Regions from separate parts of the Kitasatospora sp. NPDC006697 genome, predicted to be linked through region 2. Evidence: riboswitches for the same ligand, from Rfam matches in the RefSeq annotation. Region 2 holds a riboswitch; each other region holds the start of a gene.
What was found. Region 2 has a riboswitch for cobalamin ahead of ACFYNO_RS08210 (ribonucleoside-diphosphate reductase subunit alpha). Riboswitches for the same ligand answer to the same signal wherever they lie in the genome.
Positions count from the first base shown of each region.

Region 1: another riboswitch for cobalamin. It lies ahead of ACFYNO_RS17375 (HoxN/HupN/NixA family nickel/cobalt transporter); the one in region 2 lies ahead of ACFYNO_RS08210 (ribonucleoside-diphosphate reductase subunit alpha).
Region 3: another riboswitch for cobalamin. It lies ahead of ACFYNO_RS24525 (cobalamin biosynthesis protein); the one in region 2 lies ahead of ACFYNO_RS08210 (ribonucleoside-diphosphate reductase subunit alpha).

Region 1 covers NZ_JBIAGU010000011.1:99,967-103,226, forward strand. The annotation lists gene ACFYNO_RS17360 (PIG-L deacetylase family protein) at 1-196, shown strand, start outside; gene ACFYNO_RS17365 (PPOX class F420-dependent oxidoreductase) at 204-611, opposite strand; gene ACFYNO_RS17370 (hypothetical protein) at 866-1,015, shown strand; gene ACFYNO_RS17375 (HoxN/HupN/NixA family nickel/cobalt transporter) at 1,023-2,120, opposite strand; cobalamin riboswitch at 2,152-2,408, opposite strand; gene ACFYNO_RS17380 (hypothetical protein) at 2,452-2,649, opposite strand; gene ACFYNO_RS17385 (hypothetical protein) at 2,680-2,829, shown strand; gene ACFYNO_RS17390 (MMPL family transporter) at 2,928-3,260, shown strand, end outside.
Region 2 covers NZ_JBIAGU010000004.1:246,286-249,545, forward strand. The annotation lists gene ACFYNO_RS08205 (glycosyltransferase family 39 protein) at 1-1,039, shown strand, start outside; cobalamin riboswitch at 1,103-1,223, shown strand; gene ACFYNO_RS08210 (ribonucleoside-diphosphate reductase subunit alpha) at 1,382-3,260, shown strand, end outside.
Region 3 covers NZ_JBIAGU010000018.1:141,613-144,872, reverse strand. The annotation lists gene ACFYNO_RS24530 (cobyric acid synthase) at 1-478, opposite strand, end outside; gene ACFYNO_RS24525 (cobalamin biosynthesis protein) at 475-1,428, opposite strand; cobalamin riboswitch at 1,459-1,622, opposite strand; gene ACFYNO_RS24520 (transcriptional regulator) at 2,147-2,845, shown strand.

The DNA of each region.
Region 1 (3,260 bases), on a different contig from region 2:
GATCACCCACCGGATCGACGTGCGCGCCTACGCCCGCCAGAAGCAGGCGGCGCTCGCCGCGCACCGCTCGCAGCTGTCGGGCAGCGGCCGCTCGGCCGGCCTCTTCCAGCTGCTCACCCGGCTGCCGGCCCCGGTCTTCGCGGCGCTGCTCGGCCGGGAGTGGTACGTGGAGATCCCGGCCGCCGACCTGGCCTGAGACCGGGTCAGATCCGCCCCACCACCTTGCGCGGCGTCACCCGGACCACCACGCGCGGGGCGTCGTCGGCGGAGCCGGGGTTGAAGTCGGCGTAGTGCTTGCCGGTGTACTTGACGGAGAGCGCGTCGATCAGCTCCTGGCCGCCCTCGGTGGTGAGGGTGGCGGTGCCGCGGACCTCGGCGTAGGTGTACGGCGCGTTGGCCGGGTTGACCATCACGGTGATCCGCGGGTCGCGGCGCAGGTTGAGCTCCTTGCGGCGGCCGATGGTGGTGGAGATCAGCAGGTCGTCGCCGTCCCGGGTGATCCAGACGACGGAGAGCTGCGGGCTGCCGTCGGGCTGGATGGTGGCCACGGTGGCGAAGACCGGGGTGGTGTCGATGAGCTGCTTCAGGGCGTCGGAGAGCTGGGCGGACACGGGTGGGGTCCCTTCGGTCACGGCGTCAGCAGCCCGCGGGCGCCGGGGCGGAGCCGGGGGGACGGACTGCCACGGGCCCAGTCTGCCGCACCGGGCGCGGAGGGGCGGGGACTTCGGGGGCCGGGCGAGGGTGGTTTGTTTTTGTTTGGCAGCACCGTCGCTTCCCGCCTCGCCGACCACGGCGACCAGCCCGTCATCCTGGACAGCCTGGTCACCGGGCGCCGCGGGTTCGCCGACGGCCGCAGGGCCACCGGGTGATCGACCTCGGCAGCGGCACCGGTACCCCGGTGCGCGAACTGGTCGGCGCCTTCGAGGCGGTGACCGGCCGTCCGCTGCCCAGCGTGGAGGCCCCCGCCCGCCCGGGCGACGCCGCGCACCGGGCGAGCGTGCTCGGCGCGGGCTGAGCGGCCGTCAGCCCTTGGCCGGCCAGCGGCTCTCCACCTTGCCGAGCCGCCAGTAGGCCAGCGCGCCCGCCCAGACCACCACGAAGAGGCCGACGATCACGAAGCCCACGTTGTTCAGGTCGATCCCGGAGATCCAGCCGGTGACCGGATCCGCCAGGTCCAGCTGCTCGTGCAGCACCCCGACCAGCTCGATGGTGCCGATCAGGAAGGCGACGGCTATCGACAGCCCGGTGATGGTGAGGTTGTAGTAGACCTTGCGGACCGGGTTGGCGAAGGCCCAGTGGTAGGCGAAGTTCATGAAGGTGCCGTCGAGGGTGTCGAAGAGGCTCATGCCGGAGGCGAAGAGCAGCGGCAGGCAGAGGATCGCGTACCAGGGCAGGCCGGCCGCCGCGCCGGAGCCGGCCATCACCATCAGCGAGACCTCGGTGGCGGTGTCGAAGCCGATGCCGAAGAGCAGGCCGACCAGGTACATCTGGCCGGGGCGGGTGATCGACTTGGTCAGCCGGCCCAGGATCCGGTTCATGAAGCCCCGGCCGTCCAGGTGCTTCTCCAGCTCGTGCTCGTCGAACTGCCCGGCCCGCATCGCCCGGAAGACCCGGTAGATGCCGGTCAGCGCGACCAGGTTGAGCGCGGCGATCAGGTAGAGGAAGCCGCCGGAGACGCTGGTGCTGACCACCCCGAGCACTCGGTGGGTGCCCGAGTTGTCGTCGGTCAGGGTGCCGACCACCTTGGCGCCCGCGGCGACCAGGGTGGCCAGCACCACCACGATGCTGGAGTGGCCCAGCGCGAACCAGAAGCCGACCGAGACCGGCCGCTTGCCGTCGGCCATCAGCTTGCGGGTGGTGTTGTCGATCGCCGCGATGTGGTCCGCGTCGAAGGCGTGCCGCATGCCGAGGGTGTAGGCGGTGATGCCCAGACCCAGGCCGAAGACCTGGGTGCCGGCCGAGTAGTGGTGCGGGACGACCAGGGCGAGCAGGATGCCGAAGGCCGCCACGTGCATTCCGGCGATCACCGCCATCAGGCCGCCGGTGCGGATCCAGTCCCGGCGCTCCCAGCGCAGGGAGTCGGACGGGGACGGGCGGACAACGGTTTCGGGCACGGCCATACCAGGCAGCCTCTCCAACACCTCGTGGACAGTTCACTCGCGGTGCCGTGGCCGGTCTCCTGGCTGACGGGGTGCCCGCCCGCCCCGGCTCGAGGCGTGCGGACGCTCCCGCACCCGGCCTTCCCGGACGCTGCGCGTCCAGTGACCACCCGTCGGCGGACCGGCGGGAACGGTGCGGGGACTACCCGATCACAGTGGCGAGGGCCGCTCCGGACTCCTGTGCGCGAGCACAGTGCACCGGTCTTCCCGAACACCACGGCAAGAGCCACCGTAAAGGTGACATGCGGTCACCGACAAGCCCGCCACCTGGGGGCGGTCCGCCACGCCCGGGTCAGGGGAGCAGGGCGTGCACGCCCATCAGGGCGGCGACGGTGAGCGGGGCCACGGCGAAGACGCGCTGCAGGGTGCGTCCGCCGAACCGGTCGGCCGGCCGCCTGCCGTCCCCGGCGCCGAGGATCGCGGCGGCGGGCGCGGGCGGCGGATGACGCCTTTGGATACCGGTGGGGGTATCGTGGGTGACATCCGGCATATACCCCCACCGGTATCAGGAGATCACCGCATGTACTCGCCCGGTACTACCTGGACTGCCTCTGCCGTGCCCGCCCGGTTCACCGTGGACGCGCTCGCCTCGCTGCTCGGGCGGGCGGACGCGCCGCTGGTGCCCGACGCGCGCACCGGCGGCGAGCGGGCCGACGGGGCGAGGTGCTGAAGGAGGAGGGCCCCGGCTCCTCCTGCCGGGCGGCCGGGCGTTGGACTTTCGCCTGCCCGAGAACATACCCCCCTCGGTATCGAATCAGGAGTTCCACCGTGACCACCCTCGCCCCCCACCCCGCGTCCGCGCAGGGCCAGGCCCGCCCCGGGCCGCTCGGCCGCCTGGGCCTGTGGGCCGTGCACCACACCAAGACCGTGCTGATCGGCTGGCTGCTGATCGTGGTCGGCCTCGGCGCCTTCGCGCCCGAGGTCACCACCGCGCTCTCCGGCGCCGGCTGGCAGGCCAACGGCTCCGACTCGGTCAAGGTCCGCCAGCTCGCGGAGCAGCACTTCGCCGGGAACGCCTCCTCGGCGCTGCAGATCGTGATCGCCGCCGACCGGCCGATCACCGACCAGCCCGTGCAGCAGGTGATCGGCGAAGCCGGCCGG
Region 2 (3,260 bases):
CACCGTGCCGCTGCTCGGCTGGACCCACCTGGTGACCCTGTGCCTGCTGGCCGGCCACCTCGCCGCGGTGCTGACCGGCACCAGGCGGGCCGACCGGGTGCCCCGCTGGGCGTTCACCGCGGCGGTGGCCACCGGGGGCTCGCTGACCGTCCCCATGGCCCTCCAGGGCTCCACGCAGAGCGCCCAGGTCGCCTGGAACAAGACCGGCCTGGCCGATCTGAAGGCCTATCCGGACACCCTCTTCCTCTCCTGGCACCTCGGCCTCGGGCTGATGGCGGTCGGCCTGCTGGGCCTGCTGGCGGCCCGCCGGCACGCCGCCCTGCTCGCCGGCTGGACGCTGCTGCCGCCGCTGGCCACCTTCGCCACCGCGAGCTGGCTCCACCTCTTCCTCAACCGCTACCTGCTCTTCACCGTGCCCGGGTGGGCCCTGCTCGCCGCCGCGGCGGTCTGCCGGGTGGCCGCCCCGGTGGCCCGGGGCTCCCGGGTGGCGCTGCCGCGGGCCGTGCTCTGCTGGCTGCTGGCCGGCGCCGCGGCGGCCGGGGTCGGCTGGACCGCCCGGCCGGAGATCGGGGCCACCCACCGCGACCTGGTGGGCGAGCCGGACTACGACCAGCTGACCCGGATCATGCTGGGCGACCAGCGCCCGGGCGACGGCATCGTCTACAGCAGCACCGTGATGGCCCGGATGTCGATGGCCTACGAGCTGCGCCACGTCCAAACCGCGCCCAGGGACATCCTGCTCCAGCGCTCCGCCGCCGGCCTCGGGCTGTACTCGGCCGAGGAGTGCGACGACCCGGACGCCTGCGCGGCCAACACCAACCGGATCTGGCTGGTCGCCACCGGCACCGGCGCGGACCCGTACGCGGCCCTCCCGCCGCAGACCGCGGAGCTCCTGCGCACCCAGTTCCAGGCCACCCGGACCGATGTCCTGGCCCAGGTCCGGCTGCTCCTGCTGGAGCGGGTCCACCCGTCCCGCCGGGCCTCCGCGGCGGACGACCTCGGCAACCACAACGTGCAGATGGCGCCCGGAACCAGTTGACCCTGTGTTGGGTCTCTACCACGTCGCGACACTACATATGGGCTTGCATGGCCCAAGCTCCACTACATGTATGCTCACTACCGCTGTCGAAGCAGGGGAACCCGGTGCGATTCCGGGGCTGCCCCGCAGCGGTGAGCGGGGCTGCCCGCGAGTCCGATGACCTGCCGTCAGCGTGCCTACCGGTCTTCCCGCCGAGACCCGACAGCACTTGTACGAAACGTCCGGGCCTCGCGGGTGGGCCAGGGTGATGGCGCGTGCCGGGGCAGTCCGGCGCGCCGGTCTCCCCTGCCCCCGCGCGGCCCCGGACACCCCGCCGTCCGCCGCCACAGGAGAGAGTGCGCCTTGACCGTCGCCGCCTCAGTTGCCCTGCCCTCACAGGGGCTCGCCGACAGCCCGTCCGACCCCGGTGCGGACCTGTTGCGACTGCTCACCGACCGGAGCGCCGACCTCCCCCAGGTGGATCCCGGCCACGTCGCCGCCGCCGCGCTGCGCGGCCGTCACGCCGGTTCGGACTTCGCCGAACTGCGCGGACTGGCCGTGGACGCCGCCGCTTCGATGATCGCCGAGGACCCCCAGTACTCGAAGCTCGCCGCCCGCCTGCTGGCCCGCGAGATCGAGGACGAGGCGGTCTCCCAGGGTGCCGTCAGCTTCGCCGCCTCGGTGGCCGTGGGCCACGCCGAGGGCCTGATCGGCGACACCACCGCCGAGTTGGTGGCCAAGCACGCGGACGCCTTCAACGCGCTGGTCGACCCGCACGGCGATGACCGGTTCGAGTACTTCGGCCTGCGCACCGTGCAGTCCCGCTACCTGCTGCGCCACCCGATCACCCGCAAGGTGGTGGAGACCCCGCAGTACTTCCTGCTCCGGGTCGCGGCGGGCCTGGCGGTCGGCGACTCCGCGCAGTCGGTGGCCGAGGTGGCCGAGCTGTACCGCCTGATGAGCCGGCTGGAGTACCTGACCAGCTCCCCCACCCTCTTCAACTCCGGCACCCGGCACCCGCAGATGTCCAGCTGCTACCTGCTGGACTCGCCGCTGGACAACCTGGACTCGATCTACAACCGGTACGCCCAGATCGCCCGGCTCTCCAAGCACGCCGGCGGCATCGGCCTCTCCTACAGCCGGATCCGCTCCCGGGGCAGCCTGATCCGCGGCACCAACGGCAAGTCCAACGGCATCGTGCCGTTCCTGCGCACCCTGGACTCCTCGGTGGCGGCGGTCAACCAGGGCGGCCGGCGCAAGGGCGCGGCCTGCGTCTACCTGGAGACCTGGCACGCGGACATCGAGGAGTTCCTGGAGCTGCGGGACAACACCGGCGAGGAGGCCCGCCGGACCCACAACCTCAACCTGGCGCACTGGATCCCGGACGAGTTCATGCGCCGGGTCAACGCCAACGCCGACTGGTCGCTCTTCTCCCCGGCCGACGTGCCCGAGCTGGTCGACCTGTGGGGCGAGGAGTTCGACGAGGCCTACCTGAAGGCCGAACAGGCCGGCAAGGCCGTCCGCACCATCCCGGCACAGACCCTCTACGCCCGGATGATGCGCACCCTGGCGCAGACCGGCAACGGCTGGATGACCTTCAAGGACGCCTCCAACCGGGCCGCCAACCAGACCGCGCTGCCGGGCCGCACGGTGCACTCCTCCAACCTGTGCACCGAGATCCTCGAGGTCACCGACGACTCGGAGACCGCGGTCTGCAACCTCGGCTCGGTCAACCTGGGCGCCCACGTGGCCGACGGCGCCTCCGCCGCCGACCTGCTGAACGCGATGGACTGGGAGCGGCTGGACGCCACCGTGCGCACCGCGGTGACCTTCCTGGACCGCGTGGTGGACATCAACTTCTACCCGACCACCGAGGCCGGCACCTCCAACTCCCGCTGGCGGCCGGTCGGCCTGGGCGTGATGGGCCTCCAGGACGTCTTCTTCAAGCTGCGGCTGACCTTCGACTCGCCCGAGGCGAAGGAGCTCTCCACGCTGATCGCCGAGCGGATCATGCTAACCGCCTACGAGCGCTCCAGCGAGCTGGCCGAGCAGTTCGGCCGGCACCCGGCCTACGCCGAGACCCGGGCGGCCCGCGGCCAGCTGCACATCGACCACTTCTTCACAGACCAGCACAGCGAGGGCGCCCCGCACTGGCAGGAGCGCTGGGACGAGCTGCGCGCCACCATCGCCCGCACCGGCCTGCGCAACTCGCTGCTGCTGGCGATCGCCCCGACCGCCACCA
Region 3 (3,260 bases), on a different contig from region 2:
CCGGCAGGCCGGCGGCCCGGGCCAGGCCCATGTTGGCGATGTCCCGGTCGCGCAGGTTGATCTCGGCGGGCGAGCCGGCGCCCTCGCACACCACCACGTCGAAGCGGCGGCGCAGATCGGCCAGGCACTCCAGCGAACGCTCCAACAGGTAGGGCTTGCGCTCCCGGTAGTCCAGCGCGCCCACCTCGGCCACTGCGCGCCCCAGCAGTACCACCTGGCTGCGCCCGTCGGCGCCCGGCTTCAGCAGCACCGGGTTCATCGCCGCCTCCGGCTCCACCCGGGCCGCCTGGGCCTGCATCACCTGGGCCCGGCCGATCTCGGCGCCGTCGGCGGTCACCATCGAGTTCAGCGACATGTTCTGCGCCTTGAACGGCGCCACCTTGACGCCCTGTCGGGCCAGCCAGCGGCAGATGCCCGCGGTCACCACGCTCTTGCCGGCGTCCGAGGTGGTGCCGGCGATCAGGATCGCGTTGCTCACCTGCGTCCCTTCCACAGCAGTCGGGCCGCCACCGTCGTCCCCAGGGCCAGCAGGCCGACCCGGCGGGAGAGGCGGCAGGCCCGCTCGATGTCCGGCACCGCCACCGGGCGCAGCTCGGCGCCCAGCACCGGGCGGTGCTCCGTCCTGGTCCCGTACTGCAGCGTGCCGCCCAGCCGGACGCCGAGGGCGCCCGCGAAGGCCGACTCCGCCTGGCCCGCGTTGGGGCTCGGGTGCGCGGCCCCGTCCCGCCGCCAGACCTGCCAGGCCCGGCCGCGGTCCTCGGCCGCCGCCACGGTCAGCAGCGCCGTCAGCCGGGCGCCCGGCCAGCCCGCCACGTCGTCCAGCCGGGCCGCCGCCCAGCCGAACCGGCGGTAGCGCGGGGACTTGTGGCCCACCATCGCGTCCAGGGTGTTGACGGCGCGGAAGGCGAGCAGGCCCGGAGTGCCGGCCAGGGCGCCCCAGGCCAGGGCGTTCACCACGGCGTCGGCGGTGTTCTCGGCCACCGACTCGACCACGGCGCGGGCGATCTGCTGCCCGTCCAGCGCGCTCGGGTCGCGGCCGCAGAGGTGCGGCAGGCGGGCGCGGGCGGCCTCGAGGTCGTCGGCGCCGAGCGCGGCGGCGATGGTGCGCGCCTCGCGGGTCAGGGAGGTGCCGCCGAGCACCGTCCAGGTGGCGAGGCCGGCGGCCACGGCCTGCCGGAGTGGCCCGGCCCGGTGCAGCAGCGCGGCCGAGCCGACGGCCACGCCGCCCACGGCGAGCGCGGTGTGCAGGGCGCCGGCGCCGCGGTGGTCGCGGTGCAGCAGGTTCTCGAGCCGGAGCGCGGCACTGCCGAAGAGGGCCACCGGGTGGCCGCGCCGGGGATCGGCGAACACCGCGTCGGCGGCGAACCCGGCCACGGCGCCGAGCGCGTAGGCCGGGGCGTGCGCGGGCGGCGGCAGGGCGCGCTGCATCGGTGCGTGTCCTCACTCAGGGTCCGCGCCCTGGATCGACGAACCGGGGGCGAGAGTTCCTGGCTCCCGGGGCGCGCTGCGGCCGACTCTCCGGCGGGCTCCCCGGTGACAGTGGCGGGACCGCGCCGGATTCGCACCGGCTTCCTCTGCTTGCCTCCGTATGGCCCATGGATACCATCACGCGGCCAAACCGCGCGTCAACAGGGAGGGCGCGCTGCCGGGCCTGCTGACGCGCCCGGCCGGCCGGCGCCCGGAGCTGTTGCGCCCGGGGCGGCCTCGATGCCGTTGACGGGCCGGAGCCTGAGCGCCCGTCGGCGGGTGAGTGGTTGATCACACGGGGGATGGGCGGGCGGGCTGACGCGGCCGTCCAGCCTGACGCGCTGTGCGACGGCCGGAGCCTGATTGCCCGTCGGCTGCCCCTCCTCCCCATCGGGTGCGTGGTTGATCACACGGGCGGATGGGCGGGCTGACGTGCGCGGCTGGTCGGCGCCCGGAGCTGCTTCGTCCGGGGCCGCCTCGCTGCCGTTGGCGGGCCGGAGCCTGAGCGCCCGTCGGCCGGCCATCCCCCTCGTCGGGTGAGTGGTTGATCACACCGGGAGCCGCCCTGGTGGGGGCGCGGGTGCTGGGCGATCGTCCAACGGGATGTCAGGCGTCGCCGAGGGGCTTCGTGCGTTCAGCGGGTGGGGTCCGGGAAGCGCGCCGCCCTACCGTCGGCGCCATGCGAAGAAGCAGGCCCCCGGCCCCCGCTCCGGTCCCGTTCTCCCCGCAGGCCGCCCGCGCGCACCGGACCGGCCTCGGCCTCACCCCGGAGCAGGTGGCGGCGGCGATGGCTGCACACGGCGTGCGGCTGCTGCCCGGGCACGTGCTGGGCTGGGAGAGCGGCGAGATCATCCCGGGGGAAGAGGAGTTCATCGCCCTCGCCCGCGCACTCTGGTGCCCGCCGGTCCAGCTGATGGGCACCCGCCCCGCCACCCTGCGGGACTTCCGGCTCGCCCGCGAACTGAGCCAGCAGCACGCGGCCACCCGGATCGGCATGGGCCTGCGCAGCTACGCGGCCGCCGAACTGACGGGCCGCTGGACCGGCGACCCGGAACAGGCCGCCGCCCTGGTGGCACTGCTCGGCATGACCCTGCGCGAGTTCGTCCGCGTCACGGGCGGCGAGGGCGAGCTGGCGGACCTGCTCCGCCGCTGCGTGGCGGGCCGCTGGCAGGCCCACCTCCCGGCGGTCGCCCGCCTGGTCCCCGTCCCACCTGCCCGCCTCACCGGGGCCCTGACGGCGCTGCAGGCGGAACACCAGGTTCCCTCCCACTGGGGATCCACCACCCAGCGCACCGCGCCGCCGCCCCCGAGCGAGCCGCACCCGGAGCGCTTCTGGGCGCTGCTGGCGGAGCAGGGGACGGGGGGTCTGGCGGTGTAGGGGAGGCCTGCCGCCGGGCGAGGGATAGAGGGGACGCGAGAGGCCGCGCAGCCCGAGCGCGCTGCCTGCCGCGAGAAGGCCCGGCCTCTCGCTGGCACCGGCGGGCGAGCAGGCGCGGGAGGTGGGGGATGGCTCGGAGGAGCCGGAGGCCGGCCCGGCTGAGCGTGCTGCCCGCCGCGCGAAGGCCCAGCCCCAGGAGCCACGCCCGGCTCGCGCGGGCGAGGAGGCAGCGGAGCGCGACGCCGATGGCGGGGGTGAGGGAGTGGCTGCCACGACCCGGGCGCGAGATCGCGGTGAGGAGGAGGCCAGTGGTGACATGACTGGGGCGTGTTTCCGTTGACGAATCTCTTCCTGATGACGCCGGGCGGTTGCCGCCGGGGCATGCCCGCCACCGGCCCCACGACGACTTCTCGGC